Regions from separate parts of the Thermus sediminis genome, predicted to be linked through region 1. Evidence: riboswitches for the same ligand, from Rfam matches in the RefSeq annotation. Region 1 holds a riboswitch; the other holds the start of a gene.
The links. A riboswitch is a leader RNA that binds a small molecule or an ion and turns the genes downstream of it on or off. The one in region 1 is predicted to bind thiamine pyrophosphate.
Positions count from the first base shown of each region.

Region 2: another riboswitch for thiamine pyrophosphate. It lies ahead of ATI37_RS09155 (thiamine ABC transporter substrate-binding protein); the one in region 1 lies ahead of thiE (thiamine phosphate synthase).

Region 1 covers NZ_QURO01000004.1:1,912,880-1,928,158, reverse strand. Annotated here, with positions in the region: gene ATI37_RS10975 (LacI family DNA-binding transcriptional regulator) at 410-1,402, shown strand; gene ATI37_RS10970 (ABC transporter substrate-binding protein) at 1,454-2,689, shown strand; gene ATI37_RS10965 (carbohydrate ABC transporter permease) at 2,742-3,845, shown strand; gene ATI37_RS10960 (carbohydrate ABC transporter permease) at 3,845-5,209, shown strand; gene ATI37_RS10955 (MGH1-like glycoside hydrolase domain-containing protein) at 5,213-6,997, shown strand; gene thiD (bifunctional hydroxymethylpyrimidine kinase/phosphomethylpyrimidine kinase) at 6,998-7,774, opposite strand; gene thiC (phosphomethylpyrimidine synthase ThiC) at 7,774-9,081, opposite strand; gene ATI37_RS10940 (NAD(P)/FAD-dependent oxidoreductase) at 9,078-10,007, opposite strand; gene ATI37_RS10935 (thiazole synthase) at 10,004-10,786, opposite strand; gene thiS (sulfur carrier protein ThiS) at 10,787-10,981, opposite strand; gene thiE (thiamine phosphate synthase) at 10,968-11,588, opposite strand; TPP riboswitch at 11,658-11,766, opposite strand; gene ATI37_RS10920 (cobyrinate a,c-diamide synthase) at 11,819-13,138, opposite strand; gene ATI37_RS10915 (protoglobin domain-containing protein) at 13,135-13,734, opposite strand; gene cobO (cob(I)yrinic acid a,c-diamide adenosyltransferase) at 13,744-14,307, opposite strand; gene ATI37_RS10905 (adenosylcobinamide-GDP ribazoletransferase) at 14,286-14,978, opposite strand; gene ATI37_RS10900 (ribonucleoside-diphosphate reductase subunit alpha) at 15,069-15,279, opposite strand, start outside.
Region 2 covers NZ_QURO01000004.1:1,580,478-1,595,756, reverse strand. Annotated here, with positions in the region: gene ATI37_RS09195 (MFS transporter) at 324-1,457, shown strand; gene ATI37_RS09190 (FAD-binding oxidoreductase) at 1,608-2,981, shown strand; tRNA gene ATI37_RS09185 (tRNA-Met) at 2,995-3,071, shown strand; gene ATI37_RS09180 (4a-hydroxytetrahydrobiopterin dehydratase) at 3,124-3,363, shown strand; gene ATI37_RS09175 (acyl-CoA thioesterase) at 3,376-3,750, shown strand; gene ATI37_RS09170 (DCC1-like thiol-disulfide oxidoreductase family protein) at 3,734-4,045, shown strand; gene ATI37_RS09165 (DNA-formamidopyrimidine glycosylase) at 4,038-4,832, shown strand; gene ATI37_RS09160 (ABC transporter permease subunit) at 4,876-6,363, opposite strand; gene ATI37_RS09155 (thiamine ABC transporter substrate-binding protein) at 6,367-7,401, opposite strand; TPP riboswitch at 7,424-7,516, opposite strand; gene ATI37_RS09150 (alpha/beta fold hydrolase) at 7,517-8,359, opposite strand; gene ATI37_RS09145 (hypothetical protein) at 8,329-8,568, opposite strand; gene ATI37_RS09140 (fuculose-1-phosphate aldolase) at 8,565-9,143, opposite strand; gene rpoC (DNA-directed RNA polymerase subunit beta') at 9,190-13,761, opposite strand; gene rpoB (DNA-directed RNA polymerase subunit beta) at 13,784-15,279, opposite strand, start outside.

The DNA.
Region 1 (15,279 bases):
CCGGAGAGGGCGAGGGGACCGCCCTGAAGCCTGGCCGGGGGGGGAGGTGAGGCCCTTGGGGGCCTACTGCGGGCCAAGGGGTCTTGGGGGGCTACCGGGTGGACGTGGTGGGGGTTGGGGACCCAGACCCCGCGGCTTTTGGCCTTGGCCTGCACTGGGGATGGTGATGGGGGAGGCCCTGCGGGGAGTGGCGACGGGGAAAGGGGGGTCGGGCGGGGTAGGGGCGGGGGATTCTGGTCTCTTCCTCCCTCTTGGAGGCGCCTGGCCGCCTTCCCATAGCCCAACGGCGGGAGCTTGGCCATCTGGCGGTGCCGCTTGCTTCCACCGTAGCCCTTTGGAACAAGGGAAGCCCAGAAGGGCCACTTGACAGAAGGCGAGGGATAGGGTATGGTGTTCGTAAACGTTTACGATGGGCAGAAAAGCGCGCTACACCGTTAAAGAAATAGCCCAGCTAGCAAACGTTTCTGTAGGCACGGTCAGCCGCGCCTTGAACAACCGCCCGGGCGTGAGCCCAGAAACCCGGGCCCGCATCCTGGAACTGACCCGGAACCTGGGCTTCGCCCCTTCCCCGGCGGCCCGAGAACTGGTGGGGCGTTCCGCCACCGTGGGCCTCCTCCTGGCCCCCAGGGTGCGGCGGTACACCCCGTACTTCACCCTGCTCCTCGAGGCCCTGTCCGAGGCCCTGGCCAAGGAGGGCCTCAGGGTTAGGGAGGTGGCCACCGACTCCGTGGGCCTCCCCCGGGAGGAAGCCCTGGGGTACATCCTCCTCGGGGCCCACGACCACGACCCCAGGCTGGAGCACCTGAAGCGGGAAGGAAGGCCCTTTGTGCTCATCGGCGCCTACCCCGGGGTCTTCGCCGTGGCCCCGGAGGACGTGGACGGGGGCTACCAGGCCACCCGCCACCTCCTGGAGTTGGGGCACGAGCGCGTAGCCCACCTCACCGGCCACCTCCACCACCAGGCGGGCCGGGAGCGCCTCCTCGGCTACCGCAAGGCCCTGGAAGAGAAGGGGCTTAAGTTCCAGTCCGAGCTGGTCCTGGACGGGCAGTTTGAAGCCCTTGGGGCCTACCGGGCGGTGCGCCGGGCCTGGGAGGGGGGTCTGCGCTTCACCGCCCTCTTCGCCGCCTCCGACGAGATGGCCCTGGGGGCCAAGGCGGCCCTCGAGGACCTGGGCCTCCGCATCCCCTGGGACGTGAGCCTGGTGGGCTACGACGACCTACCCGAGGTGGGGCAGGACCTGACCACCGTGCACCAGGACATCCCCACCATCGCCGAGGAGGCCGTAGCCTTGCTGCACAAGGCCCTGGCAGGCGAGGCGCCCACGGGCAAGCGGGTCCCTGTGCGCCTGGTGGTACGGGGGACCACGGCCCCAAAGGAGGTGATAGCCAGGCAAAAACCCTAGGTCTTCGGCCATAGGTCCTTTGGTTTCTGGAACGCCAAGTGGAGGCAAACCATGCGCAAGATTCTTGCGACCATTCTGGTGTTTTTCGGGCTCTCCACCCTGGCCCAGACCCAGGTGCGCATCTCGGGCTGGGGCGGCCCTGATGTCGCCATCGTCACCGGGCTTCTCCGGGAGGTGGTGCAGCCCAGGCTGGACAGGGAGGGCATCCGGGTCATCTACGAGCCCATAGAAGGCGATTACACCCAGTGGCTCTTCAACGCCCTCTCTGCAGGCACGGCCCCCGACCTCTTCTACGTGGACATCTTCTGGTCGGAAAGCCTCTTCGCCACCGGCCGGGTGGAGCCCTTGGACCGCTACTTCAGCAGGCAGGAGATCGCCGAGTTTCTGCCCAACCTGGTCCAGGCCTTCACCTACGGGGGCAGGCTCTACGGCATCCCCAAGGACTTCAACACCCTGGCCCTCCAGTTCAACAGGGACCTCTTTGACGAGGCGGGGGTTAGGTACCCCAACCAGCAGGACACCTGGGAAACCTTTGAGGCCAAGCTCCGCCAGGTGCAGACCCGGCTGGGGGACGTCGCGGGGCTTTGTGTGGTAGCCGACGTCGCCCGCTTTGCCCCCTTTGCCTTCGCCACCGGCTGGAGGCCCTTTGATGACCGGGGGCACACCGTCTTGGACGGGAACTTCCGCCGGGCCTTTGAGTGGTACACCGGCCTGACCAGGCGGGGGGCAGCCCGCTTCGCCCAGGACCTGGGGGAGGGCTGGACTGGGGGATGCTTCGGCGGGGAGAAGGCGGCCACGGCCATAGAGGGGGCCTGGATCGCCGGCTTCCTCCGGGACCGGGCCCCGAACCTGAGGTACGGCACCACCTTCCTGCCCCTGGACCCCGTGACCCAGAGGCGGGGCAACTTCATCTTCACCGTGTCCTGGAGCATGAACGCCCAAAGCCGGAACAAGGAGGCGGCGGCCAGGGTCCTGAGGGCCCTCACCTCCCCGGAGGCCCAGCAGTGGGTCTTGGAGCGCGGCCTGGCCATCCCGAGCCGCAGGGCCCTGGCCCAAAACCCCTACTTCCAGCGCGCGGGCAGGGAGCCCGAGCTAAACCGCATCGTCTTCCAAGGCTCTGTGGCCCCGGGAGGGGTGGTCTATCCCTTCAAGTTCCGGGGTTTCGGCGGGGACTGGATGCGGCCCATCAACGAGGCCCTACAGGCGGTGATGACCGGGCAAAAGACCGTGGACCAGGCCCTGAGGGACGCCCAGGTAGCCCTGGACCGGCTCACGGGCAGGAGGTAGGGAGAACATGGGGGGGCGGGCCTCGCCCCCCTTTGCCCCTTTGGGAGCGCCCATGCGCCTGAATGCCCGCACCCTCGAGGGCCTCTACGCCCTCCTCCTCCTCCTTCCCTTCCTCTTCACCCTGGGGGTCTTCTTCCTCTACGCCTTCCTGCGCGCGGTCTACTTCAGCTTCACGGACTACGACCTCTTCTCCCCGCCCCAGTTCGTGGGCCTCGCCAACTACCTCCGCCTCCTGGAGGACCCCCTCTTCCTGAGGGCCCTCTGGCACACCCTGGCCTACAGCCTGGTGGTGACCGTCCTGCAGACCTTCTTCGCCCTCCTCCTGGCCACAGCCCTGAACCAGCCCCTAAGGGGGATCACCGCCTTCCGGACCGTCTACTACCTGCCCTCGGTGGTCTCCACCGCCGCCGCCAGCCTGCTCCTCCTCTGGCTCTTCCAGCGCACAGGCCTGGTGAACCAGGGGCTTTCCCTCCTCCTCGCCTACCTCCCCCACCTCCTGGCCCTGGCCCTGATCTTCGCCCTGGTCCAAGGAGGACAGGTGCTTTGGGAGAGGAGGAGGGGCGCCCCCACGGGGTTCTGGGACCCCGCCCTGGCCCTGATCAGCCTGCCCCTGGCCCTCCTCGGGGTCTACGCCCTGGGGTTTTTGGGCCTGGTCGGGCCCCGGGAGGTGCGGGTGGAGATCCCCTGGCTCCCCACCACGGCCACCTTCCTGGGCATCCCCTACCCCCTTTGGGCCATCATCCTCATGAACACCTACACCACCATCCCCACCTTCATGGTCCTCTTCCTGGCCGGCCTCAAGGGCATCCCCAAGACCCTCTACGAGGCAGCGGCCCTGGACGGGGCTACCCCTTGGACCATGTTCCGCCGCATCACCGTACCCCTCCTGCGGCCGGTCCTCTTCCTGGTGATCACCTTAGGCCTCATCGGCACCCTGCAGCTCTTTGACCAGGTGCTCTTCGTGGGCGGCTCGGGCGGGGCCCCCCTCGAGGCCACGGTCACCCTGGCCTACTACGTCTACGGCAACGTCTTCCCCTCGGGGGCCACGCCCCGGGTGGGCCTGGCCTCGGCAGCAGCCCTCTTCCTGGCGGGGCTCACCCTTCTCGTGGTCCTCCTGCAGCGCCGCCTCGGCGTGAGCGAGAGGGGGTGGGGGTAATGAGCCCCAAAGAGGCGGCAAGGAGGCGCTGGGCCCGGGTGGCCTGGGCCTACGGCCTTCTCCTCGCCTTCGGGGTCTTCTTCGTGGGACCTTTCCTCATGGGCTTTCTGGCTAGCCTCAAGACCAACCCCCTGGAGTGGCCCTTCAACCTGGGCTTCGCCCAGGTGAGCCCCAAGAACTGGGTAGCGGCCTGGCGCCTGGGGCGGGAGGGGGCTGGGGATCCTTGGCTTGGGGGGATGCGCCCGGGAAGGGAGGTGGCCTTGGAGGTGGCCTACTTCTGGCCCGAGGCCACGCCCCCGGAGCTTCAGGCTGTCATCCCTCGGCGCAGGCCGGGGGCGGGAATGGGGGCGGTGTTTGAGAGCCCCTACGCCGCGGATTACGTGCAACTCTTTGGCCCCGACCTTCTGGAAACGAGGCCCTTCCGGCTGGGGGAGGCCGAAGGCTACCTCTACCGCTACCGCTTGCAGATCGCCTACCAGGGGGAAGGCCCCTACCTGGAGCGGGTTCCCCTGGACCTCGAGGCCCCCCGGGGGGCCCTCCTGGTGGCGGCCACCCTGGACCCCATCCGCTTTGAGCGCCGGGGAAGGGTGGCCTCCTGGGACAACGTAGTCCCCGGCCTTTTGGGCTATACCTTCCACAACTACGTCCGGGCCTTTCGCGAAACCCGTAGCCTGGAAACGGGCCAAAGCCTCTTCCTGCGCTGGACCCTGAACTCCTTCCTCATCGCCTTCCTCAAGGTAACCACCACCCTGGTCTTCGCCTCCATGGCGGGGTACGCCCTGGCCCGGCTGCGCTTCCCGGGCAAGGAGGCCCTCTTCCTCTTCATGCTCTTCAGCATGATGGTGCCGGTCCAGGTCACGTTCATCTCCAACTACCTGGTCCTAAGGGACGGGATCTTCGGCCTCTCCAGGCTCTTTGGCGTGGAGACCCTCCTCAACACCTACACCGGGCTCATCCTCTCGGGGCTGGTGGGGGCCGGGGCCGTCTTCATCATGAAGCAGTTCTTTGAGTCCATCCCCAAGGAGGTGGAGGAGGCGGCCCTCATAGACGGGGCCACCCCCTTCCAGACCCTGTTCCGGGTGGTCCTGCCCATGGCCACCCCAGCCCTAGGGGCCGTGGCCATCCTCACCTTCCAAGGAGCCTGGAACGAGTTCTTCTGGCCCTTCATCGTCCTGACCACTCCCCGGGAGATCTACACCCTGCCCCTGGGCCTCCTCGCCTTCCGCAACGCCTACGGCCAGGTGGGGGACTGGGGGCTGATCCTGGCGGGGGGATTTTTGTCCATGATCCCCATCCTGATCCTCTTCGCCGTGTTCCAGCGCTACTTCGTGGAGGGGGTCAGCGTGGGGGCGGTCAAGGAGTGAGCCATGGTCCTTCCCCTCAAAGAAGACGACACCTATCTGGTCCTGAACGAGCGGGGCTTCGCTGAGGCGGGAGCGGAGGGGTTCTACCGGCACGACACCCGCTTCCTCTCCCGCTACCGCCTGGGGCTCCCCCCTGGCCTCGCCCTGCTGGAAAGCCGTTCCCCTAGGCCCGACCACCTGGTCCAGGACTGGGCCAGGTTCGGGGGGCCGGAGGGGGAACTTTACCTGAGGCGCACGCTGAGGGTGGCCCGGGGGCGGGTGGAGGAGGTCCTCCTCTTCCGCAACCTGGGCCGCGAAGCCCAGGAGGTGGCCGTGGTGGTGGAGGCGGTGCCCAGCTTCCAAGACCTGTTCCAGGCCCGCGGCTGGCACCCTTCCCCCCCTCCGGAAAGGGGGTTCGCCTACCGGGCCCCGGATGGGGTGGAGAAGCGGGTGGCCCTCTCCCCCTCCCCCCCGCCGGGCGGCCATCGGCTGGCCCTTCCCCCCAAGGAGGAGGGGGTCCTGGGCTGGACGGTGGCCCTGGAAAGCCCCCTCGGGACCCAAGGCGACCTCCCCAGCTACGAGGCCTTCCTAGCCGCTTTCCCCCAAGGGGAAGGCCCCTGGGCCCCGGTCCTGCGGCAGGCCCTCCTGGACCTGAGGGCCCTCCTCCTCGCCACCCCCGAGGGCCCCGTGCCCGCCGCGGGCATCCCTTGGTTCGTGGCCCCCTTCGGCCGGGACAGCCTCCTCACCGCCTTCATGCTCCTCCCTTGGGGAAAGGAGGTGGCCCGCGGGGTCCTCCGCTACCTGGCCAGGCGGCAGGGGGCGGCCCTAGACCCCCTTCGGGAGGAGGAGCCAGGGAAGATCCTCCACGAGGAACGCCTCGGGGAGCTCTCCCGCCTGGGCCATGTCCCCTTCGCCCGCTACTACGGCACCGTGGACGCCACCCCCCTTTTCGTAGTCCTCCTGGGGCGGTATCTGGACCTCATGGGGGACCTGGCCCTGGTGCAGGAGCTGAGGCCCCACTGGGAGGCGGCCCTGGGCTGGCTGGAGAGGGCTGACCTGGACGGGGACGGGCTCCTGGAGTTCGCCCCTAAGGGAGGAGGGCTCGCCGTCCAGTCCTGGAAGGACTCCCACGACTCCATGAGCCATAGGGACGGCCGCCTGGCCGAACCCCCTCTGGCGGTGAGCGAGGTCCAAGGCTACGCCTACGCCGCCCACCTGGTGGCGCGGGACTTCTACATGGCCCTAGGGGAGGAGGAGAAGGCCAGGAGGCACCAGAAGCGGGCGGAGGCACTCTTCCATCTCATCCAGGAGCGCTTCTGGATTCCCGAGCTGGGGACCTACGCTCTGGCCCTGGACCGGCACAAGGAGCCCCTGAGGGTGAAGGCCTCCGACGCCGGCCATCTCCTCTGGGCAGGGGCGGTACCCGAGGAGCAGGTGGGGGACCTTTTAGAAACCCTCCTCTCCGAGGAGATGTGGACGGGCTGGGGGTTGCGCACCCTGGGGAGGAGGGAGGCCCGCTACAACCCCCTCTCCTACCACAACGGCTCCGTCTGGCCCCACGACACCGCCCTCTTCGCCGGGGGGCTTTTCCGTTATGGCCGCAAGGAGCAGGGGGCGCAGGTAGCCCAGGCCCTCCTGGAGCTAGCCCAAAGCCAGCCCGATCTGCGCCTGCCCGAGCTCGTGGGGGGCTTCCCCAGGGAGGCAGGCCTACCCCCTGTGCCCTACCCCGTGGCCTGCCGCCCCCAGGCCTGGGACGCCGCGGCCGTGGTCTACCTCTACGCCCTGGTCCAGGGGGTGCGGGCCTGGTGATCAGGCCCCGTGGTTCAGGGGCCCGTGGCCGTGGCCCAAAGGGGGAGCGGTCATGAGGGCCCGGGTGAGGTAGGCCTTGGCCTCGGCCACGGCCTCCTCCAGGGGCTTCCCCAGGGCCAGGAGGGCGGCGATGGCGGCGGAGAGGGTGCACCCGGTGCCATGGGTGTTTCGGGTAGGGATGCGGGGAGCAGCGAAGCGCCTCAAGCTTCCCCTTGTGGCCAAGAGGTCCACGCTCTCCTCCCCCTCGAGGTGCCCCCCCTTGAGGAGGACGGCCCCGGGGCCCAGCGCCAGGAGGGCCAAGGCAGCCTCCTCCGCCTCCTCCAGGCCCCGGATGGGCCTACCCAAAAGGGCCTCGGCCTCCATGCGGTTCGGGGTGATGAGGGTAGCCAGGGGGAAAAGCCTTTCCACGAGGACAGAGACCGCGGAAGGGTCCAGGAGGGGGTCCCCGCTTTTGGCCACCATGACCGGGTCCACCACCAGGGGGGAGATCCCGTAGCGCTCCACCGCCTCCGCCACCTTGGCGATGATGGCGGCGCTCCCCAGGGCCCCGGTCTTGGCGGCGTGGACAGGGATGTCCTCCAGAATGGCGGCGATCTCCTCATAAACGAGCTCCGGGGGCAGGAGCTCCACCCGCCTGACCCCCAGGGTGTTCTGCACCGTGAGGAGGGTGGGGGCTGCCATCCCGTAGACCCCGAAGCGCTGGAAGGCCTTGAGGTCGGCCTGGAGCCCTGCTCCCCCGGAGGGGTCCGAGCCGGCGATGGTGAGGGCGGTCCGCATCATGCGAGGGGAAGCTCCATCCGGGCCCGCCCCTTGAGGACTGCCTCCACCAGGTTCATGGGGCAGAAGGGGCCGCACATGCTGCAGGCCTTGGTCCTAGACCCCCGCTCCTCCTTGAGGCGCCTCGCCTCCTCCGGGAAAAGGGAAAGGGCGAACTGGGCCTCCCAGTCCAGCTGGTAGCGGGCCAAGGACATCCTCCGGTTCCGCTCCAAAGCTCCCTTGTTCCCCCGGGCCACGTCGGCGGCGTGGGCGGCGATCTTGAAGGCGATGACCCCCGCCTTCACGTGCTCGGGGGTGGGCAGGCCCAGGTGCTCCGCCGGGGTGAGGTAGCAGAGCATATCGGCTCCCATCCACCCCGCCAGGGCCCCGCCGATGGCCCCGGCGATGTGGTCAAAGCCCGCCGCCGTGTCCACGGGGAGCATCCCCAGGATGTAGAAGGGGGCGTGCCCCGTGAGCTTCTTCTGGATCTGCACGTTGGCGGCCACCTCGTTCAGGGGGACGTGCCCCGGCCCCTCCACCATGGCCTGCACCCCCGCCCTCCTGGCCCTTTCCACCAGCTCGCCGATGGTGAGGAGCTCGGCGATCTGGGCCCGGTCGGTGCTGTCCGCCAGGGAGCCCGGGCGAAGGCCGTCCCCCAGGGAGAGGGTCAGGTCGTAGGTACGGGCGATCTCCAGGAGATCGTCAAAGCGGGCGTAGAGGGGGTTTTCCTCCCCCCGATGGAGCATCCAGGCGGCCATGAGCCCCCCGCCCCGGCTCACGATGCCCGTGGTGCGGGCGGCGTTCCGGTAAACCTCCAGGTTCTTCAGGGTTACCCCCACGTGGACGGTGATGTAGTCCACACCCTCCTTCCCGTGCTCCTCTATGACCCCGAAGAGCTCATCCGCGGACATGTCAAAGAAGTTCTTGCGCTTCGCCGCCCTAAACTCCGCCTCGTAGATGGGGACGGTGCCCAGGGGAACGGTGGCCACCTCGAGGACCCTCCTGCGGATCTCCTTGAGATCCCCTCCAGTGGAGAGGTCCATGAGGGTGTCCGCCCCATAGCGGATGGCCACCTTGGCCTTTTCCACCTCCTCCTCCACGTCCACGTAGTCGTAGGAGGTCCCCAGGTTGGCGTTCACCTTGACGGAAAGCCCCTCCCCGATCCCCTTGAAGTCCTTGAGGGTCTTGTGGTTGGGGTTCCGGGGGATCACGATCCGCCCCGCCGCCACCCCCTCCCGCACGAACTCGGGGGAAACCCCTTCCCTTTCGGCCACGTAGGCCATCTCCTCGGTGACAAGTCCCTTCTTTGCCGCTTCCAACTGCGTCATCCCTCCACCCCCAAAAGCCCAAGAAGCCTTTTTGCCGTCCACGGGGCCAGGAGGACCCCGTTCCGCCCGTGCCCCACCGCCGCATAAACCCCTCTCGCCACCTCCCCCACGAAGAGCTCCCCCAAGGGCCGGTAGCCCCAGAGGACCCCCCGGAAGGGGGCCCCTTCCAGGAGGGGAAAGCGCTCGTGGGCGTAGTCGGCAAGCCAACGGAGGCCGAAGAGGTCCACGCCCTCGGCCCAACCCTCCCGGCTCGTGGCCCCCACGTAGACCCCGCCCTCCCGGGAGAGGAGGTACCCGTCCCCGGCGAAGAGGGGGCCGGGCGGGGCCTCGCCCCTTAGGAGAAGGGCTTCCCCCTTCAGGGGGCGCACCCTGAGGCCAAACCGCCCGCCCCAGGCCCCCACGGCGAGGAGGACGAAGCGGGCCCGCACCTCCCCCTCCCGCCAGAAGACCCGCCCCTCCTCCACCCCCTCGGCTTCGGCCTGGACCAGCCCTACCCCCATCCCCCGGAGGGCGGCGAGGAGGGCCTCCCGGAGGGCCCTGGGGTTCACGTACCCCCCGGGGAAGCGCCTCGCCCCCTGCCCGCCCCGCACGGGGTACGGGAGGGGCTCTTGGGCAGCCCAAATCCCCTTCTCCTCCTCGCTCAGGGCCACCACGTGGGTGCCGGCAAAGCCCGCCTCCACCGGGAAGCCCTTCTCCTTGAGCTCGGCGAGGAGCTCCTGGTAGTAGTCCAGGCCGAAAAGCCCCGCCTCCAGAAGTTCCCCGGAAAGCCCCTCGGGGTAGGGGGCGAGCATCCCGGCGCTGGCCGGGGTGGCCGCTCCCTCCTTCCCCGCGTCCAGGAGGAGGACGGAAAGGCCCCGCCTAGCGAGCTCGTAGGCGGCCAGGGCCCCGATGATCCCTGCCCCCACCACGGCCACCTCGGCCCTCATCCCCCCCTCCCCAGGGGCACGCCCTCGGTGGGACTGGAAGGGCTCGCCCCCTCCCTGGGCCGCATGGGCCCCGCCAAAAAGGCCTTTCTCCCCGCCTCCACCCCCAGGCGGAAGGCCAGGGCCATGGCGGGGGGGTCCTCCGCCTCGGCGATGGCGGTGTTGACCAAGACAGCATCCAGCCCCATCTCCAAGACCTCGGCCGCGTGGGAGGGGAGGCCCAGGCCAGCGTCCACCACCACCGGGGGAAGGGAGGCCTTCTCCCGGGCGAAGAGCTCCAAAAGGGCCCTCGTCCTCACCCCCCAGCCCGAACCGATGGGGGCCGCCAGGGGCATGACCGTGGCCGTGCCCAGGGCGGCAAGCCTCCTCGCCAGGACCAGGTCCGGCCCCATGTAGGGGAGGACCAAAAAACCCTCCCCCAAGAGGACCTCCGCCGCCCTCAGGGTCTCCACGGGGTCGGGGAGGAGGTAGGTGGGGTCGGGGATCACCTCCAGCTTCACCCACCTCTCCCCGGTGAGGACCCGGCCCAGCCGGGCCAGGCGCACCGCCTCCTCCGCCGTCTTGGCCCCGGCGGTATTGGGGAGGAGGCGCACCCCCTCCAGGGCCTCCAGAAGCCCCACGTGCCCCGGGGCCTTTAGCTCCACCCGCCGCACGGACACGGTGACCACCTCGGCCTCCGCAGCGGCGATGGCCTCCCGCATCACCCCGAAGTCCCGGAACTTCCCCGAGCCCAGGATGAGGCGGCTTCTCAGTTCCACCTCCCCTACCTTCCAGGTGTCCATCTAGCCTCCTTGCATGAGGGAGACCACCTCCACCACGTCCCCTTCCTTCAGGACGTAGGGGGGTAGGTCCCGCCCGGGGAAGGCCTCCTCGTTGAGGAGGACGGCCACCCGCTCCAGGTCCACCCCAAGTTCCTCCAGAACGTCCCGGAGGGAACGGCCCTCGAGGGGCCTCGCCTCGCCGTTAAGCCACACCATAGAGCCTCTCCCTAAAGGCCTTGGCCGCCCCCTCGGGGTCAGGGGCGTCCAGGATGGCCCGCACCACCACGATCCGCCTGGCCCCGGCCTCCAGGACCTGGTCCAGGTTGGTGAGGTCAATCCCCCCGATGGCGAACCAGGGTCTATTCCCGAGGTTCTCCGCCGCCCAACGCACATAACCAAGCCCCGCCGCCTGCCTCCCGGGCTTCGTGGGGGTTTCCCAGACGGGCCCCACGGAGAGGTAGTCCGCCCCCTCCTCCAGAGCCCCTAGGGCCTGCTCCGGGGCGTGGGTGGAGCGGCCTATCAGGCCCCGGAAGAAGCGCCGGGCCTCCTTTGGGGTCAGGTCCCCCTGGCCCAGGTGGACCCCATCCGCCCCCAGGAGGGCCGCCAGGTCGGGCCGGTCGTTCAAGAAAAAGGGGACCCCGTAGTGCCGGGCCAGGGCCAGCATCCTCTCCCCCAGGTCCAGGGTGGGCCTTGCCTCCCAGTCCTTGGCCCGAAGCTGGAGGACCTCCACGCCCCCCGCCAGGGCCCGCTCGGTGCGGTCCAGGGTCTCCTCCCAGGACCAACCGGGCCTGGGAGTCACCACCAGGTAGAGCCTTCCCAGCAAGCTTCCACCTCCTCAGGCCGACGGGAAAGGCCCACGCGGCCCGAGGGGGGTTGGGTTTTGGGGGATTGGGGTCTTCCGCATAGGCTTCCCTCCGCCGGCATTACCCGGATCAGGTTCCAAGGGTTGCTGGGACCACCCAGCTCTCAGCCCCTCCCTTGGGGCACCCCCAGCCTGCAGGCTCCACTATACCCGAAGCGCGGAGGAGACGAGGGGGCTAGGCCACAAAGGGATCACCCTATCAGCACCTCGGCTTGGGCCAAAAACCTCTGGGCCGCGGCAGGCCTGGCGGGGAGATAGAGGTGGACGAAGCTGGCCAGGACCCGGCCGTCCGTCCACCCCTCCACCTCCCCTCCCCCCACCCGCCGCCAGGCGGGGCTTGGGGAGGCGGGAAGCCTGGCGTAGTGGAACTCGTGCCCCTTGAGGCGGTCCCCCCTCGCCGCCACGGGGTTGTCCCGTAGGGCCTCCACCTCCCGGTAGCCGAGGACGGGCTTCCCCCCCATGCGGGCCTCCCCTGGGGCCAGGCCCACCATGGGGAAGAGGCGCTCCCCCACCCAAAGCCCCTCGGAGAGGTACATGTACCCGCCGCACTCGGCGAGGATGGGCCCCCGGAAGCCCCGGATGGCCTCCCGCATGGCCTGGTTCTCCGAAAGCCCCTCGGCGAAGAGCTCGGGGTAGCCGCCCCCGAGGAGGAGGGCGTGGGCCTCGGGGAGGGCCTCGTCCGCCAGGGGGCTAAAGGGGACGAGCTCGGCCCCCAAGGCCGAGAGGAGCTCCAGGGCCTCGGGGTAGTAGAAGGAAAAGGCCCGGTCCCAGGCGTAGGCCACCCGCACCCGGGGCGGGCGCCTTTCCGGAAGGAAGGAGGGGGGCTCGGGGAGGGGCGGGGCCGCCTTTGCCAGGCGGAGGAGGGCCTCGAGGTCCCAAAAGCCCGCCCCCTCCAGGGCCCTTAGGGGAGGCTCCACCTCCCCCGCCAGCACCAGGCCCAGGTGGCGCTCGGGAAGCTCCAGGGCGGGGTCTTGGGGGAGCCAGCCCAGGAGGGGAAGGCCGTGGGCCTCCAGGGCCTCCCTCAGAATCGCCGCGTGCCGCTCGGAACCCACCCGGTTGGCCACCACCCCCACCACCTGCACCCCGGGGTCATGGCGGGCGAAGCCCAGGGCCAGGGGGGCGATGGAGCCCGCCATGCCCTTGGCGTCCACCACCAGGACCACCGGGGCCCCTAGGATCCGGGCCACCTGGGCGGTGGAGCCCACCCGCCCCAGGGGGTCCTTGCCGTCAAAGAGGCCCATGACCCCCTCTATGAGGGCTAGGTCCGCCCCCCTCATCCCGTGGGCAAAGAGGGCGAGGAGCCCCGCCTCGTCCAGGAAGAAGCCGTCCAGGTTGTAGGGCCTGAGGCCCGCCGCCCGCTCCAGGTGGGTGGGGTCTATGTAGTCCGGCCCCACCTTGAAGGGGCGCACCCTGAGGCCAAGCCCCCGGAGGCGGAGGAGGAGGGCCAAGGCCGCCGTGGTCTTCCCCGCTCCCGAGTGGGGGGCGGCGAGGAGGAGGCGGGGCGGGTTCACCGGGGGCTAAGCTCCCTTAGGAGGCGCTCCGCCTCCCCTTGGGCCAGGCGGCGAAACTCCTTGGGCTCCCTGCCGAAGGCCTCGGCCAGGGCCTCGAGGTAGGCGTCCAGGTACTCCTCGGAGATCAGGGCGGCCACGGTGAAGGCCAGCCGCCGCCAGGCCCCAGCGAGGGCTTCGGCTTCTTCCCGGGACAGGGCCTCGCGGGCCCTCCTTTCCACCTCCTCCGTGAGCCAGTTCCACATGCCCGCCATCATGGCGTTGGTCACCCCCCGCCGCACGTGGACCAGGCCTACCAGGGCCTGCCAGGCGAAGTACTGGCCGTTGAAGGGCCCCGCCAAGGTGCGGAGGTACCAGTCCCTCAGGGTCTTCTCCCGGAGGGGTCTCTCCCCTTCCCGGAAGATGGCCCGGGTGGGCGGGTGGGCGAAGAGGGTCTCGTAAAAGCCCTGGACCAGCTCCCCGGTGAGGCCCTCCAGAAAGCCCCGGTGCCGGGCCAGGACCTTGCCGTCCTCCACGGGCCGGAAGCGGGCCTGAGGGGGAAGCTGGCTCCAGATCTCCTGGGCGATGGCGTAGAAGCGGGCCAGGTTCTTGTCCGTCATACCCCCAGTCTAGTGCTCAATGCCCCTTTGCGCGGGAACCCCTAGGTCAAAGGCGTGCTTCACCTTGCGCATCTCCGTGACCGTGTCCGCAAGCTCCAGAAGGGCCTCGGGGGCCCCCCTCCCCGTGAGGACCACGTGGACGTGGGGGGGCTTGGCCCTCAGGGCGGAAAGGACCTCGTCCAGAGGAACCCAACCGTAGCGCAGGGGATAGGTGGCCTCGTCCAGGACCACCAGGTGGTAGGCCCCGGAGAGGATGGCCTCCTTGGCCCTCTGCCAGCCCTCCTGGGCCAGGCGGGCCGAGGCCAAAAGGTCCCGGCTCCTCCAGGTAAACCCGTCCCCCAGGCCCTCTATGGGGATGCCGAGCCTTTCCAGGGCCCGGTGCTCCCCAAAGCGGGCCCCCTGGTGCTTGAGGAACTGGAAGACCCGCACCCTTAGCCCCCGGCCGTGGGCCCTTAGGGCCAGGCCGAAGGCGGCGGTGCTCTTCCCCTTGCCGTCCCCGGTGTAGACGATGACGAGGCCCCGCCTCTCCCCCTTGGGCCTTTCGTAGGGCCTCACCCGCCTAGGGCTTTCCATAGGGCATAGCCTAACAGGCCGAAGAGCTCGGATAGGGCGATCATGGCCCCCAGCACGTCCCCCGTGAGCCCCCCAAGGCGGGAAAGGGCGAGCCGGGCCACGGCGAAGGCGGCGAGGAAGGCCAGAAGTGCGGGAAGGGGAAAGAGGAGGGGAAGGGGCAGGGCGAGGAGGAGGGGGGGAAGGAGGGGCCCGCCCTGCACCAGGGCCGCCATCCCCTCCCGGGCCAGGGGGTAGAGGCGGAGGAAGGGGAGGACGAGGAAGCGGGTAAAGCCCGGGAGCAGGAGGAGGAAAAGGGGCTCTGGGGAGAGGGCCAGGGCCTGCCACTTGAGGAGGAGGTAAAGCCCCCCCACCCCAAAGGCAAAGGCCCCCAGGTGGGGGTCCTTCAGGATAGCGAGGCGCCTCTCCCTGGGCTTGGCCCCAAGGAGGGCATCCGCCGTGTCCAGGAGGCCATCCAGGTGGAGGAAGCCGGTAAGGCCCAGCCAAAGGGCGAGGAGAAGCCCCCCGAGGAGCCCCGGGGGCAGGGGGAGGAGGGAGGCCAGGGCCAGGAGGCCCCCCAGGAGGTAGCCCACCAGGGGGAAGAGGGCCGCTCCCCGCCTCAGGTCCTCCGGGGAGAAGGCCCCTGGCACGGGAAAGGCGGTGAGGAGGGCGAGGGCGGCGAGGAAGGGGCGCAAGGCCTACTTGAGGCGCACGGCGGCGCCGCTTGCCGCCACCATGAGCATGGAGTTGCCGCTCCCCAGGACCTCGAGGACCATGGCCCCATTCTACCCCTCGCAGGCCCTGCACCCCAGGAGGAGGTCCCGGCTGTAGGCCTGGGCCACGCTCTGGCTCCACTGGTAGTAGAGGGACTTGAGGCCCAGGCGCCAGGCCTCCAGGTAGAGCTGGTTCACGTCCTTGAGGGGGGCCTCGGGGTGGATGAGGAGGTTCAGGGACTGGCCCTGGTCAATATAGCGCTGCCGGGCCGCCGCCTGGCGC
Region 2 (15,279 bases), 330 kb from region 1:
CAAGGAAGTGCAGGAGGTCAAGGTCGGCGGCCGGACGCGGCGGGTCCACGTGAGGCCCTTCGCCTGGGGTTTGAAGAATCCCTCCCACATGGAGTGGACCCCAGACGGCAGGCTTTTGGTTTCCGAACACACTGCGGGCACTGTTCGGGACATTTTAAGTAGACCCCGCTCAACCTGGCAATTATCACTTCCAGCCTTCCGTTGTGAGAGGGCTAAGGATGCCTACTTGCGTAAGGTTCTCTCAGGACTTGGAGAAAATGTACGTTTGCTCCTCTGCTGATGGGGTAGTCCGGGAAGTAGAGGGTTTCTTGACTTAGCTGAGCGTGTTCTTATTAGCCACGAACCTGTTTTTGGCCAGCTGCGCTGGGGGGACCGTAGGTGCTGCGGCCTCCCTCTACCTCGCTCGCTTAGACAACCCCTTCTACCTGGGTCTGCAACACGCCATCGGTTGGGGTGCCTCCGTCTTGGCCCTCTTCACAGGCTACCTTCTAGATCGGACAGACCGCAAAAAAGCCCTAACCTTCGGACTTCTCTCTGGCAGTCTCCTGCGCTTTCTTTTAGGAACAAGCCTCGGCCTCATTGGTCCATGGACCTTTCTCGGCCTTTACCTGGTAGGCAACATCCTTGAGCTTCTTCTGGAGGTCCGGGTCCTGGTCCCTAGACTCGTGCCGCAGGAACGGGAGAAGGCTCATGGGCATCTTTACACGGCAAGTCTCCTTGCCGACCTTCTGGGCGCCCCCTTGGGCGCCTTCCTCTTCGTCCAGAATCCCTCCTGGCCCTTTTTCTTCGGGGGCGCGCTAGGCTTTGTGGCCCTTCACTTCGCCGCTAGGCTCCCTCCCATACCGCCCCTTGGAAAAGCCCCCCCGGGGGTGCTGGCCGGCCTGAGGTGGCTGTACCAGGAAGCCTTCTTTCGTCGGCTAGCCGGAATGGTCCTTGGGGCCAGCTTCCTCCGGGTCATGCCCTTCGCTCTCCTTCCCCTCTGGTCCCTCCAAGCCGGGTACGGACCCGTAGGGTATGGGCTCCTCAGTGCCGCCTTCTCCCTTGGGGGGGCCTTAGGAGGGCTTTTGGCAGGGAAAATCAGAGGCAAAAGGTCGCAAAGGGTGCTTAGCCTCCTTTTCCTCATGGACGCCGGGGCCATCCTGGGTTTGCTCTTCAAGCCCCCCCTTCCCCTGGGCCTGCTCCTCGTGGCCCTCCTGGGGACAAGCGCCATCCTCCTGGGGGTCCAAGAGGTGGTGCTAAGGCAGGCCCTGGCCCCGGACGCCCTGCTGGGCCGGACAGGTGGGGGAATGAGATTCCTTGCGGGTATGGCCGGACTTTGGGGTGCCCTTCTGGCAGGGATACTGGGAAGAGAGGTGGGTTTGGAGGGGGTCTATCTAGGAGTGGGGCTTGGGTTTCTCCTCCTGGCCCTGGCCGCCTGGACCCTCCTCGGCCGGAGGGAAGTGGGTGGACCCCCGTAGGTTCCCCTGGGGCCCCCCGAAGCCCCAGGGCCGGGTAGCGGTGGGGTTCCTGGCTGGGGCGGGGCTTCACCTCCTCCTCCCGGCGAGGTGGCTACTCCTTAGGCTTCGCGGCCCTTTTGGGGAGGCGGAAGGCGGCGTAAACTCAGGGGCATGGAAAAGCTGGAAGCCCTGAAGCGCCTCTTCCCGGGGAAGGTGGACCTCTCGGAGAGCGAGCGCCTGCGCCACGGCAAGGACGAGGGCTACCCCGAGGCGAGGCCGGTCTTGGCCGTGGTCTACCCGGAGGGCGTGGAGGACGTTAGGAAGGCCCTCCTCTGGGCCCGGGAGCACGGGGTGGCGGTGATCCCCTTTGGGGCGGGGACGAGCCTCGAGGGCCACCTCTACCCCGTCCGCGAGGCCATCAGCCTGGACCTCTCCCGCATGAACCGCCTCCTGGAGGTGAGGCCGGAGGACTTCCTCTGCGTGGTGGAGCCCGGCCTCACCCGCAAGGCCCTGAACGAGGCCCTGAAGGGCACGGGCCTCTTCTTCCCCGTGGACCCGGGGGCGGACGCCTCCATAGGCGGCATGGCGGCCACCAACGCCAGCGGAACCACCACCGTGCGCTACGGGGGGATGCGGGCCAATGTCCTCGCCCTCCAGGTGGTCCTGGCGGGTGGGGAGGTGCTGGAGCTGGGGAGGCCCGTGCGCAAGACCGCCTCGGGGTACGACCTCAAGGACCTCTTCATCGGCTCGGAGGGCACCCTGGGGGTCATCACCCGCCTCACCCTAAGGCTTTACCCCCTCCCCGAGCACGTCCACACCCTCAGGGTCTTCTTCCCCGGGGTGAGGGAGGCGGTGGAGGCGAGCGTGGGGGTCATGGCCTCGGGGCTTCCCGTGGCCAGGCTGGAGCTACTGGACGAGCTCGCCATGGGGGCCCTGAACCGCTACCTGGGAACGGCCTTCCCCGAGCGCCCGGCCCTCTTCCTGGAGTTCCACGCCTCCACCAAGGAGGCCCTAGGGGCGGAAAGCGCCTTGGCCCAAGAGCTCGTGCGGGAGGCGGGGGCCCTTTCGGTGGAGGCCGCCAAGACGGAGGAGGAGAGGAAGAGGCAGTGGGAGGCCCGGCACCAGGCCTACTGGGCCCTGGTCCACCTCTACCCCGGCCACCAGTTCGTCATCACCGACGTGGCCGTCCCCCTTTCCCGCCTCCCCGAGATGGCGGCCCACGCCCAGGGGCTCATGGCGGAGATGGGCCTAGCGGGCAACATCCTGGGCCACGTGGGGGACGGGAACTTCCACACCCTGATCCCCGTCCTCCCCGAGGCCTACCCCAAGGCGGAGGCCTACGCGGAAAGGCTCGTGGAAAGGGCCCTGGCCCTCGGGGGCACCTGCACCGCGGAGCACGGGGTGGGCCTCCGGAAGAAGAGGTTCCTCCTCAAGGAGCACGGGGCCGCCCTGGAATGGATGCGAAAGCTCAAGGCCCTCCTAGACCCCGAGGGGCTCCTGAACCCGGGCAAGGTGCTTGACATACCCCCTTCCCCCAGGCTATAGTTAGGGATGGCGGCGCGGGGTGGAGCAGCCTGGTAGCTCGTCGGGCTCATAACCCGAAGGTCGCGGGTTCAAATCCCGCCCCCGCAACCAGAATCCTCCCCCGGGCACCATGGGCCCGGGGGTTTTCCCTTACCCTTAGGGCATGGACTGGGAGGAGCGGGAAAACCCCAAGCGTCTCTGTAAGGCCTTCCGCTTCAAGGACTTCCAGGAGGCCCTGGCCTTCGCCAACCGGGTGGGGGAGCTTGCGGAAAGGGAGAACCACCACCCCCGCCTCACCGTGGAGTGGGGGCGGGTCCTCGTGGAGTGGTGGACCCACTCGGCGGGGGGGGTCACGGAGAAGGACCGGGAGATGGCCCGTCTGACGGACGCCCTCCTGGGGTAGCCTGAAAGGGATATGGAGGCGCGCACCCTAGAGCTCGTCTTCCCCGAGCACACCAACCCCCTGGGGGCGGCCTTCGGGGGCTTCGTCCTGGGGCTTATGGACAAGGTGGGCTCCTACGCCGCCGCCCGGAGGGCCAGAAGGCCCGTGGTCACCGTGGCCGTGGGAAGCGTGGAGTTCAAGGTGCCCATCCGCACCGGGGACCTCCTGGAGGTGGTGGCCCGGGTGGTGCGGGTGGGCAGGACCTCCCTCACCGTGGAGGTGGAGGTCTACAAGGAGCGCTTCGGGGAGGATGGCCGCCTTCTTGCCACCAAGGGCTTCCTCACCTACGTGGCCGTGAACGAGCGGGGGGAGCCCGTCCCGGTGGAGGCCCATGCGGGTGCTGATTGACGCCCGTTGCCCCTACTGCCGGGCCTTGGGCAGGGCCCTCGAGGCCCTGGACCTGGGAAAGGCCCTGAAGGTGGAGCCCCTGCAGGAGGCCCAGGACCTCCCCCAGGAGGAGCTCTTGAGGGAGCTCCACGTCCTGGAGGAGGGGCGGATCCACCGGGGCTACGGGGCCCTTCTGGCCTTGGGGCGAAAGATCCCCCTCCTCTGGCCCCTTTACCCCTTGCTCCTCCTGGGCCAGGTGGGGGGCCTGGGGGAAAGGCTTTACCAGGCCTTTGCCCGGAGGCGGCCCCGTGCCTGAGCTTCCCGAGGTGGAGACCACGAGGAGGAGGCTTCTTCCCCTCCTAAAGGGCAAGCCCCTCCTCGAGGTCCGCCACCAGGACCCCTCCCGCTACCGCCACACGGAAAGGGCCTCGGGCAGGCGGGTGGAGGGGATTGCCAGGCGGGGTAAGTTCCTTCTCTTTGGGCTCTCCGGCGGCCTGGAGATGGTGGTCCACCTGGGGATGACGGGGGGCTTCCGCCTGGAGAGGACCCCCCACACCCGGGCCGAGCTCCTCCTGGAAGAGGGGGTCCTCCACTTCCACGACCCCCGGCGCTTCGGGCGCCTCTGGGTGGTCCAAGAGGGGGACTACCGGGAGATCCCCCTCCTCAAAAGGCTTGGCCCCGAGCCCCTCTCCGAGGACTTCCGCCCCGAGCCCTTCCTCACGGGCCTGAGGCGGAGCCAGAAGCCCCTCAAGGCCCTCCTCCTGGACCAGACCCTGGCCGCGGGGGTGGGGAACATCTACGCCGACGAGGCCCTCTTCCGGGCGGGCCTAAGCCCCTTCCGGCCGGGGAAGGAGGTTTCCGAGGCGGAGGCCTTGAGGCTCTTCCAGGCCCTCAGGGCGGTCCTGGCCGAGGCGGTGGCCCTAGGGGGGAGCACCCTCTCCGACCGCACCTACCAGCAGCCCGACGGCCTCCCCGGTAGTTTCCAGGAGCGGCACGCCGTCTACCGGCGGGCGGGCCTCCCCTGCCCCCGGTGCGGGACTCCCATCGCCAGGGGGGTGGTGGCGGGCCGGGGGACCCACTTCTGCCCCCGGTGCCAGGGCTAAGCCCCCCGCCGTGGCAAGAGCCACGGCGGGGGCCCCAGAAAAGTCAGCCCAAGCGCCCCCGCCCCCGGTCCAGGAGGTAGAAGAGGAGGCCGGAGAGGAGGGCGAGAAGGGCGGCCAGGGCCAAGGCCTCCCGGTAAGGCCCCTCCCCGGGCCTTCCCAACCTCTCGTAGATGGCCAGGGTCAGGGTGGTCCACTCGGGCCGCCAAAGGACGAGGCTCGCCCCGAACTCCCCCAGGATGGCGGCAAGGGCTAGGGCGCTCCCCGAGGCCAGGGCCGGGAGGAGGAGGGGAAGCTCCACCTTGAGAAAGGCGCGAAAGGGGGTGGCCCCCAGGACCCGGGCCGCCCCGGGGAGGCTTGGGGGGAGGCTCCTCAGGGCCGGGAGGAGGGCCCGGGCGAGGAGGGGGTAGGCCAAAAGGGCGTAGGCGGCGGCGAGGAGCAAGGAGGATCCCCGCAAGGAGGGGTAGGCCAGGAGGTAGCCGAAGCCCACGGCCACCGGACTCACCATGAGGGGGAGGAGCCCAAGGAGGTCAAGGCCTCCCCGCCCCCGGGCCGCCACGGCGTAGGCCACCCCCAGGAGGAGGGCCAGGAGAAAGGCCGGGAGGGCGAAGCGGAAGGTGTTCCAAAGGGCTAGGGGCAAGGGGGTAAAGGCCTCGGAGGCCCAGGCCCGGACCAGGGCCCTGGGGTCCACCTCCAGGAAGAGGGCGAGGAGGGGCGCGTAGAGAAGGAGGAAGAGGAGGCCAAGCCCCAGGGTGAGGGCCCAGGGCCTGGGGCCCGGGAGGAGGCCCCCAGGGGAAAGGGGGTAGGAGGGGATCCTCAGGTAGAGGAAGGCGGCCAGGCCCAGGGTGGCGAGCTGCAAGAGCATCAGGCCGCTGGCCTCGGCGAAGGCCAGGCGGTGGGCCAGGAGGGTGTAGACCTCCACCTCGAGGGTGGCGTACCGCCCACCCCCTAGGAGGAGGGGCACCCCGAAGGCGGAGAAGGTGTAGAGGAAGACCAGGAGCCCCGCCGAGCCCAGGGCGGGGAGGAGGAGGGGAAGCCCCACGCGGAGGAAGGCCCGAAAGGGGCTTGCCCCCAGGACCCGGGCCGCCCTAAGGGGCCCCTCGAGGCAGAGGGCCACGGGGAGGAGGATGCGGAGGGCCAGCCCCAGGTTGTAGAAGACCGCGGCCAGGAGGAGCATGGCCTGGGTGCCGTAGAGGTCCACCCCCAGGAGCCCCCTGGGCCCAAGGAGGGCCAGAAAGCCTAGGGCCACCACCGGGGCGGGGAGGACGAAGGGCAGGGTGCTCCAGGCGAGGAGGGCCTCCCTAAAGGGGAAGCGCCGCCGGAAGAGGAAGGCCAGGGGCAGGGCCAGGAGAAGGGTGAGGAGGGCGGAGAGGAACCCGTACTGCAGGCTGAAGAGGTAGCGGCCCAGGTAGAAGGGGTTGCCCAGGGCCCGGGCCAACCCCTCCCCTACCCCCAGGAGGAGGATGCGGAGGAGGGGGTAGAGGAGGGCGAAGGCGAGGAAAAGGAGAAGAAGCCTCCCCAGGAGGCGGCCCACGCCCTAGCGCCTCGCCCGCCGCACCGCCTCGGGGCTTTGGCCCTGGAGGACCACCTTGGTCCACTCCTCAATCCACCGCTCCCGGTTCCTGGCCATGGCCCCGGGGTCCAGGCGTACGCTCCCCAGGGGCTCAGGGGCGAAGCGGAAGACCTCGGGAAGGCGGGTCTCCCTCCTGGCGGGGTACATCCACATCTCCGTGGGCAGGTTCTCCTGTACCGGACGGGAGAGGAACCAGTCCACCACCCTCCTCGCCCCCTCGGGGTTCCTGGTCCCCCTCAGGATGCCCACGAACTCCACCTGGAAGAAGGCGAGCTCGGGGAAAAGGTTGCCCGTGGGGGGTTCCTGGTACCTGCCCTCGGAGTAGAAGACCTCCGCCGCCGGGGAGGTGGTGTAGGAGACCACCAGGGGCCGGTCCCCCTTGTAGAGGGTGAAGTGGGTGTAGTAGGCCTCGCTCCAGCCCTTGGCCACCCGCACCCCACCCTCCCGAAGCCTGGCCCAGAAGTCCAGGTAGCCGTCCTCGCCGAAGCGGGCCACCGTGGCCATGAGGAAGGCCAGACCCGGGGAGCTGGTAGCGGGGTTCTGGACCACGAGGAGCCGGGCGTACTCGGGCCGGGCCAGGTCCTGGGGCGTCCTGGGCAGGGGGCGGTCCTTGAAGTAGGCCCTATCGTAGTTCAGGCTCACCCAGCCGTAGTCCACGGGGAGGGCGCGGAAGGTGGGGTCTAGGAGCAGGGTGGCCTTGAGGTTCCGGACCTCCGGGCTCCGGTAGGGGAGGAGGATGTCCGCCTCCAGGGCCCGGGAGAGGAAGGTGTTGTCAAAGCCGTAGATGACGTCGGCGATGGGGGCGGCCCTGGTAAGGATGGCCCGGTTCAAGGTCTCCCCCGCATCCCCCCCCTTGAGGAAGCGGAGCCTAAGGCCCGTCTCCCGCTCAAACTGGGCGATGAGGGCCCTGTCCAGGGAGAAGCTGTTGTGGGTGAGGACCGTGATCTCCTGGGCCAGGCCGAAGGCCAGAAGGGCGAAAGCCGCAAGGATCCTAAGCATAAAACCCCTCCTTGGTCACCGGGAGGGGCCTCGGTCACCTTCCCTACGCCGGCATTACCCGGATCAGGTTCCAAGGGTATCTCTCAGCCCCCTAGGGGCACCCCCGGTGACGCCTCTAGTGTAGCACGCGTAGGGCCGAGAGGGCCTCGAGGAAGGCCTCCTCGAAGGCCTCTGGCTGGTCCATCCAGGGGAAGTGCCCCGCCTCGGGGATCACGTGGATGGGGGCCCCGAGGCGCTCGGCCACCTCCTCGGCGTAGGGGTAGCTGGTGCCGTCCTTCTCCCCCACCACCACGGCCACGGGCCTCCGGCTTGGGGTGAGGTAGGGGGTGTAGTCCAGGCGCCAGAGGCCGTTCCGCAGGAAGGCCCGGGCCGGGGCGTCGGGGCCCAGGATCCCCGAGCCCTCCACCACCCACTCGTACTCCAGGCGGCTCCTTTGGCTCGGGAACATGAGGCGGTCAAAGAGAAGCTTGGGCTCAGCCCTTTCCAGGGCGGCCCGGAGGGTTTCCTCCGGGTCCTCGGAAGGGGAAAGCCCGGCAGCCTCCGCCAGCCGGGCCGCAAGCCAGGGAAAACTCAACCAGGGAGCGAGAAGAACCGCCCCCCTGGCCTCTGGGTAGCGGCGGAGGACCTCCAGGGCCACCAGGGCCCCGAAGCCGTGCCCCAGGAGGGCGAAGCGGTCCAGCCCCAGGGCCTCGGCCAGGAGGAGGGTGTCCTCCGCCAAGGCGTCCACAGTGAAAAGCCTCGGGTCGTCGGGGAGCTCCAGGCTCCGCCCCGAGCCCCGCTGGTCAAAGTAGATGACGCGGAAGTCCTCCAGGTACTCCCCGAGGCCCTCCCTCAGGACGTAGGCGTTCCCCCCAGGGCCGCCGTGAAGGACAAAGAGGGCGGGGGCGTGCAGGTCCCCCACGTCCTCCACGTAGAGCTCTGCCCCCCCTACGGGGATGTAGCCGATCTCTTCCCGCATCCCCCATAGACTACCCCATCCTGGAGGCGAAAGGCCCAAACCTTAACCCCGGGCACCTCCCGGGCCCTGGAGGCCGCCTCCTCCGAGGCCCCGAAGACCTGGAGGAGAAAAAGCCCTTCCCCCTCAAGAAGCCAGTAAGGGTGAGGGAGCTCCCGGGCCAAGGCCCTTAAGGCCTCCTCCTCCTTGCCCTCCACAAAAAGGACCCTCATGCTCTCCCCCACAGGCGCTCATAAAAGAGGATCTCGGCGCTCTCCTCCAAGGTGGTCATGAGGCCATAGGCTTCCAGAAGGGCCTCCTCCGGCTTCTCCTTCCCGCCCCGGGCGAAGGCCCCGTGCCCCCTGAGGAGGCAGACCCGGCTATGCCGAAGGGCTTCGGCCACGGCCCTGGCGGCCTCCTCCGTGCCCGAAGCGCTCTTGGGGGAGAGGACGGGCACCTCCTTCAGGTGGAGCTGGCCCTCGAGGTCCAGGGGCAGGAGGCGGTCCAGGTGGAGGGAGAGGGCCACGGCCACCCGGGGATGGGCGTGGACGAGGGCCCAGGCCGGGGTCCTCCGGTACACCTCCCGGTGGACCACGCTCTCCACGCTGGCCCCCTCGGGGATAGGCCCCTCCAAGGGGACCTCCACCAGGTCCTCCGGGGTCAGGTGGGCCTTCTGCACCCCGCTTTTGGTGATGAGGAAGCCCTCCTTGGTGCGCACGGAGAAGTTGCCCGCCGTGGCCGAGATGAGCCTCTGGCGGAAGAGGTCCTCACCCACTTGGCGAAAGGTGGAAAAGACCTTGGCTAACATCGTCCCAAAGGGGCCCCGCCGAGGCCCAAGCCTCGGCGGGGTACACCTAGAGGCCCTTGCCCGGCTGCTCCCGGCGCACGGGGCGGCGGACGGGGGCCTCCTTGGCCTCCACCGCCTCTCTCCGGGCCTCCTCAATGGCCTTCAGGGTCTTCCGGTCCACCACCTGGGTGAAGCGGACGAAGTCGGAGCCCGTGCCCGCAGGGATCAGGCGGCCCAGGATCACGTTCTCCTTGAGGCCGATGAGCTCGTCCTTCTTCCCGGCGATGGCCGCCTCGGTGAGCACATGGGTGGTGTTCTGGAAGCTCGCAGCGGAGAGCCAGCTCTTGGTGGAGAGGGCGCTCTTGGTGACCCCCATGAGGAGGGGCCTCCAGGCCACGGGCACCTTGCCCTCGGCGATGAGCCTCTCGTTTAGGGCCTCCACGTCCCACCGTTCCAGGACCTGGCCCTCGAGGAGGCGGCTATCCCCGGGGTCGGTGACCTCCACGTACTTGAGCATCTGCCGCACCACGATCTCGATGTGCTTGTCGTGGAGCTTCACCCCCTGGGCCCGGTAGACCTTCTGGATCTCGTCCACCAGGTAGCGCTCCACCGCCTCGGGGCCCTTGGCCTCCAGGAGCTGGTGGGGGTCAACGGCCCCACGGGTGAGGGGCTGGCCCGCCTCCACGTAGTCCCCGTCCTTCACCAAGAGGCGGACGTCCTTGGGGAGCTTGTACTCCTTGGCGAAGCCCTCGGACTCCACGAAGACGGAGAGGCGGTCCTCCCCCTCCTCAATCCGCACCACGCCGTCGATCTCGGAGATGACCGCCTTGGCCTTGGGGCGGCGGGCCTCAAAGAGCTCAATGACCCGGGGCAGGCCCTGGGTGATGTCCGTGCCCACCGCCACGCCCCCCGTGTGGAAGGTGCGCATGGTGAGCTGGGTGCCGGGCTCGCCGATGGACTCCGCGGCCACCACGCCCACCGCCTCCCCAATGGACACGGGCCGGGCCATGGAGAGGTCGTAGCCGTAGCACTTCTGGCAGACCCCGTAGCGGGTCCCGCAGGTGAGGGGGCTCCGCACGGGGACCTCCTGCACCTCCCCCGCCTCCGCCGCCCGGATGAGGAAGTGGACGTCCTCCAAGGAGAGGTACCGCCCCTCCTCCAGCCTCCGGCCCAGGACCTCCACCTCCCGGGCCAGGACCCGGCCGTAGAGGCCAGACTCGATGTCCGAACGCTTCCTCAGGCGCTGGGTGCGGGTCACCTCGTCGGGCTGGAAGAGGGGAACGGAGATGTAGTTGGTGGTGCCGCAGTCCGCCTCCCGGACCACGATCTCGTGGGCCACGTCCACGAGCTTCCGGGTGAGGTAGCCGGAGTCGGCGGTGCGAAGCGCGGTGTCCGCTCCCCCTTTCCTCGCCCCGTGGCTGCTGATGAAGTACTCCAGCACCGTGAGCCCCTCACGGAAGGAGGAGCGCACCGGCACCTCGAAGGTCTCCCCCGAGGGCTTCTGCATCAGGCCCCTGAGGCCGCAGAGCTGGCGGATCTGCTGGGGGTTACCCCGGGCCCCGGACTGGGCCATGACGTAGAGGGGGTTGAAGGGGTAGTTCTCCTCAAAGTTCCTGAAGACCGCCTGGGTGACCTTCTCCGTGGTCTCCGTCCAGAGCCCGATCACCTGGTCGTAGCGCTCCCGGTCGGTGAGGAAGCCCATCTCGTAGGCCTGCTCGATCTGCCTTAGCTTCCGGTCGGCCTCCTCCAGGTACCTCTGCTTCTCCTCGGGGATCACCGCATCGTCGATGCCGATGGTGATGCCGCTGGTGGTGGAGAGGGTGAAACCGTAGTACTTGAGGGCGTCCAGGAGGCGGGCGGTCTTCTCCACGCCCAGGCGCAGGAAGGCCTGGTAGACCAGGTCCTTGAGGGAGTTCTTCTCCTGGGGGACGTCCATCTGGATGAGCTCCTGGGCTACCCTCTCGTCCCCCACGGCCTCGCCCACGATGCGGGCGAAGAGGATGCGGCCCGGGCTTGTCTCCAGGCGCTGGCCCAGGTAGCGCACGGTGACCACGTCCTGAAGGTCCAGAAGCCCGTGGGCCACCGCCAGGAGGGCCTCGTCGGGGTTGGCGAAAAGGAACTTGAGGCGGCCCACGCTGGTCTCCTTGCCCGCCACCAGGATGGGGGCGTTCAGGGCCACCTCGCCCCTCCTGTAAGCCTCCAAGGCCTCCTCGGGGGTGGCGAACTCCCGCCCCGCGCCCTTCTTCTCCTTCCGCACCTGGGTGATGTAGTAGAGGCCCAGGATGATGTCCCGGCTAGGCTTGGCCAGGGGCTCCCCCGAGGCCGGGGAGAGGAGGTTGTGGGCGGAAAGCATCTGGATCCTGGCCTCCGCCTGGGCAAAGGAGGAAAGGGGCACGTGGGCTGCCATCTGGTCCCCGTCGAAGTCGGCGTTGAAGGCCTCGCAAACTAGGGGGTGGAGCTGGATGGACTGCCCCTCCACCAAGACGGGCTGGAAGGCCTGGATCCCCAGGCGGTGGAGGGTGGGGGCCCGGTTGAGGAGGACCACCTTGCCGTGGATCACCTCCTCCAGGGCGTCCCAGACCTCATCCTTAATGTCCCGCTGCCTTTCTAGCATCCGCCTCGCCGCCTTCACGTTGGGGGCGATGCCCTTCTCCTCCATCTTCTTGAGGAGGAAGGGCTTGAAGAGCTCCAGGGCCATGCGCTTGGGCAGACCGCACTGGTGGAGCTTGAGCTGGGGGCCCACCACGATCACGCTCCGGCCCGAGTAGTCCACCCGCTTGCCCAGGAGGTTCTGGCGGAAGCGGCCCTGCTTGCCGGAGAGGATGTCGGTGAGGCTCCTCAAGGGGCGCTCGGAGCCGGGGTTGGTGACGGGGCTGCCGCGGCGGCCATTATCGATGACGGCGTCCACGGCCTCCTGGAGCATGCGCTTCTCGTTGCGGATGATGATCTCCGGGGCCCCCTGGGCCAGGAGCTTCTTCAGGCGGTTGTTGCGGTTGATGAGGCGGCGGTAGAGGTCGTTGAGGTCCGATGTGGCGAAGCGCCCCCCGTCCACCTGGACCATGGGCCTGAGATCCGGCGGCAGGACAGGAACGGCCTCCAGGACCATCCACTCCGGGCGGTTGCCGGAGTCCAGGAAGGCCCGCACCACCTCGAGGCGCTTCCTGGCCTTGGCCCGCCGGGCGCGGGAGGGGTGCTTCATCTCCTCCAGGAGTTCCTGCTCCAGCCTCTCCAGTTCCAGTTCCTTGAGAAGCTCCCGGATGGCCTCGGCCCCCATGCGGGCGTCGATGTCGTAGGACTCCACCACCCGCACCACGCCCCGGACGAGGTCCACCTCCACCCGGCCGTAGATCTCGCTCTTGACCTTCCCCCCGTCGGCCAGGGCGTCCCCCGGGGCCACCCGGTCCCCGGTGGTCACCTCCACGTCGTCCTCAAAGGGGTAGACCCGGGCCCTGACCACCAGGAGGCTGGCGGGCTCGTGCAGGTGGACCACCCCTTCGGCCTCAGCGATGACCTCCTCCTCGGGGTCAATGGCGGCCACGATCTTCTCCCCGGCCTGCACCTTGGCCCCCTCGGGGACGATGACGTTCATGTGGGGGGCGATGCGGTAGTCCTTGGGCTCGGTCCACTCTAGGAAGAGGGTAAGGTGGACGGTCTCCCCTTCCTCTTCGGCCTCCACCTCCTTGGCCGTCATGTGGCGGGGCAGGCGCAGAAGCCCCTTGCCCTCCGCCAGGGGCTGGCCGGGCTCCACGACCTCCCCCTGGACCACCACGGGGGTCAGGCCCACGGGGAGGAGGTGGCGGGCCACGACCTCGTCCCCCTGGCGCAGGTAGAGGAGGTGGCCCTCGGAAAGCGCCTTGAGCTCCACCACCCCTCCCTCCTCCGCCCGGAAGAGGTAGGGCCCGGGAAGCTCGGCTAGGACCTCCCCCGGCCGGTAGCCCTCCTTCTCCACCCAGGCCCCAAGGGGAATCCTGAGGGCGGCCCGCTCCTTCCTCAGGTAGTCCACCCGCACCCGGCGGGGGAAGCGGTAAAGGGCCACCCCGTCCATGCGGCTCACAAGGCCCGGAGCCAGCTCTTGGCCCTTCACCACCTCCTCCCCGTCCTTGACTAGGGCGTCCACCCCGGGGGGCAGGGGGTAGGTCTCCTGCCTGCCGTAGCGGAGCTCCCGGTACTCCTCGTCGGTGAGGAGGTGGCGCTTCTCCACCGGTACCCCGTCCAGGACCGCCCCCTTGGGGTCTAAGACGATGTACTTGTTGAAGTAGAGGACCTGCTCCAGCTCGGTGGCGGAGAGGTCCAGGAGGGTGCCGATCTTGGAGGGCACGTCCTTCACGAACCAGATGTGGGCGGCGGGCGTGGCCAGCTCAATGTGACCCATGCGGTAGCGGCGGACGATGCTCCTCGTCACCTCCACCCCGCAGCGCTCGCAGACCTTGCCCTCGAAGCGCTGGCGCTTGTACTTGCCGCAGGCGCACTCGTAGTCCTTGATGGGACCGAAGATGCGCTCGTCAAAGAGCCCGTCCCGCTCGGGCTTCAGGGTGCGGTAGTTGATGGTCTCGGGTTTCTCCACCTCCCCGTAGCTCCAGGAGCGGATCCGCTCTGGGGAGGCCAGGGCGATGCGGACCTTACGGACTTCCTTTTTCATCTTCCCTCCAGGTGGCTGTGGTCTACCTCTTGGAGGCCAGGCCCTCAAAGATGTCCACGGGGTTGTCCCTCTCGTCCAGGGTCTGCACGTCCAGGGCCAGGGCCTGGAGCTCCTTCACCAGCACGCGGAAGGACTCGGGCACGCTGGCTTCGGGCACGTCCTCCCCCTTGATGATGGCCTCGTAGGCGGCGTTCCTGCCCTCTATGTCGTCGGACTTGAGGGTGAGCATCTCCTGCAGGGTGTGGGCGGCCCCGTAGGCCTCGAGGGCCCACACCTCCATCTCCCCGAAGCGCTGGCCGCCAAACTGGGCCTTGCCCCCCAGGGGCTGCTGGGTGATGAGGGAGTAGGGGCCGGTGGAGCGGGCGTGCATCTTGTCCTCCACCATGTGGTAGAGCTTCATGATGAACATCTGCCCCACGGCGATGGGCCCCTCGATGGGCTCCCCTGTGCGGCCATCGTAGAGGACCACCTTGCCCTGGGTGAAGAGCTCCTTAAGCTGCTCCTCCGGGCTCTTGCCCGGGGAGACCAGGCCCAGCTTCTCCGCCCGGGCCAGGACCTCCCTCTCCCGCTTGTCCACCCCGAAGCCCTCCGCTTGCCGCCTGCCGAAGTAGAGGTCAAAGGCCTCGGCCAGGAGGGCCTTGATCTCGGGCTCGGTGGCCCCGTCAAACACCGGGGAGATGTAGCGCTGGCCCAGGAAGTAGCCCGCCAGGCCCAGGTGGGTTTCCAGGATCTGGCCCAGGTTCATGCGGCTGGGCACGCCCAGGGGGTTTAGGATCACGTCCACGGGGGTGCCGTCCGGGAGGTGGGGCATGTCCTCCACGGGGAGGATCTTGGCCACCACCCCCTTGTTCCCGTGGCGGTTGGCCAGCTTGTCCCCCACCTGGAGCTTGCGCTTTTGGGCCACGAAGACCCGGACCACCTCCCTAACCCCGGGTTTGAGCTCCACCCCGGGGTCACCCCGCTTGAGGCGCAGGCGGCCCACCACGATCCCCCCTTCCCCGGGGGGAACCCTCAAGGAGGTGTCCTTCACGTCCTTGGCCTTCTCGCCGAAGATGGAGCGCAGGAGGCGCTCCTCGGGGGAGGGCTCCTGCTCCCCCTTGAAGCTGGTGCGGCCCACCAGGATGTCGCCGGGCTTCACCTCGGCCCCGATGCGGACGATACCTTCCTCGTCCAGGTCCCTGAGGGCGGCCTCCGAGAGGTGGGGGATGTCCCGGGTGATGCGCTCGGGGCCCAGCTTGGTGTCCCGGGCCTCGATCTCGTAGCGCTCGATGTGGATGGAGGTGTAGAAGTCCCGCTTGAGGAGCCCCTCGCTGATGACGATGGCGTCCTCAAAGTTGTAGCCGTCAAAGGGCATGATGGCCACCAGGACGTTCTGCCCCAGGGCCAAAATGCCCCCCTCGGAGGCGGGGCCGTCCGCCAGGAGGTCCCCCTTCCGCACCCGCTGGCCCACCCTGACCCGGGGGCGCTGGTCCAGGACCGTACCCTGGTTGGAGCGGGCGAAACGCCGCAAGGGGTGCT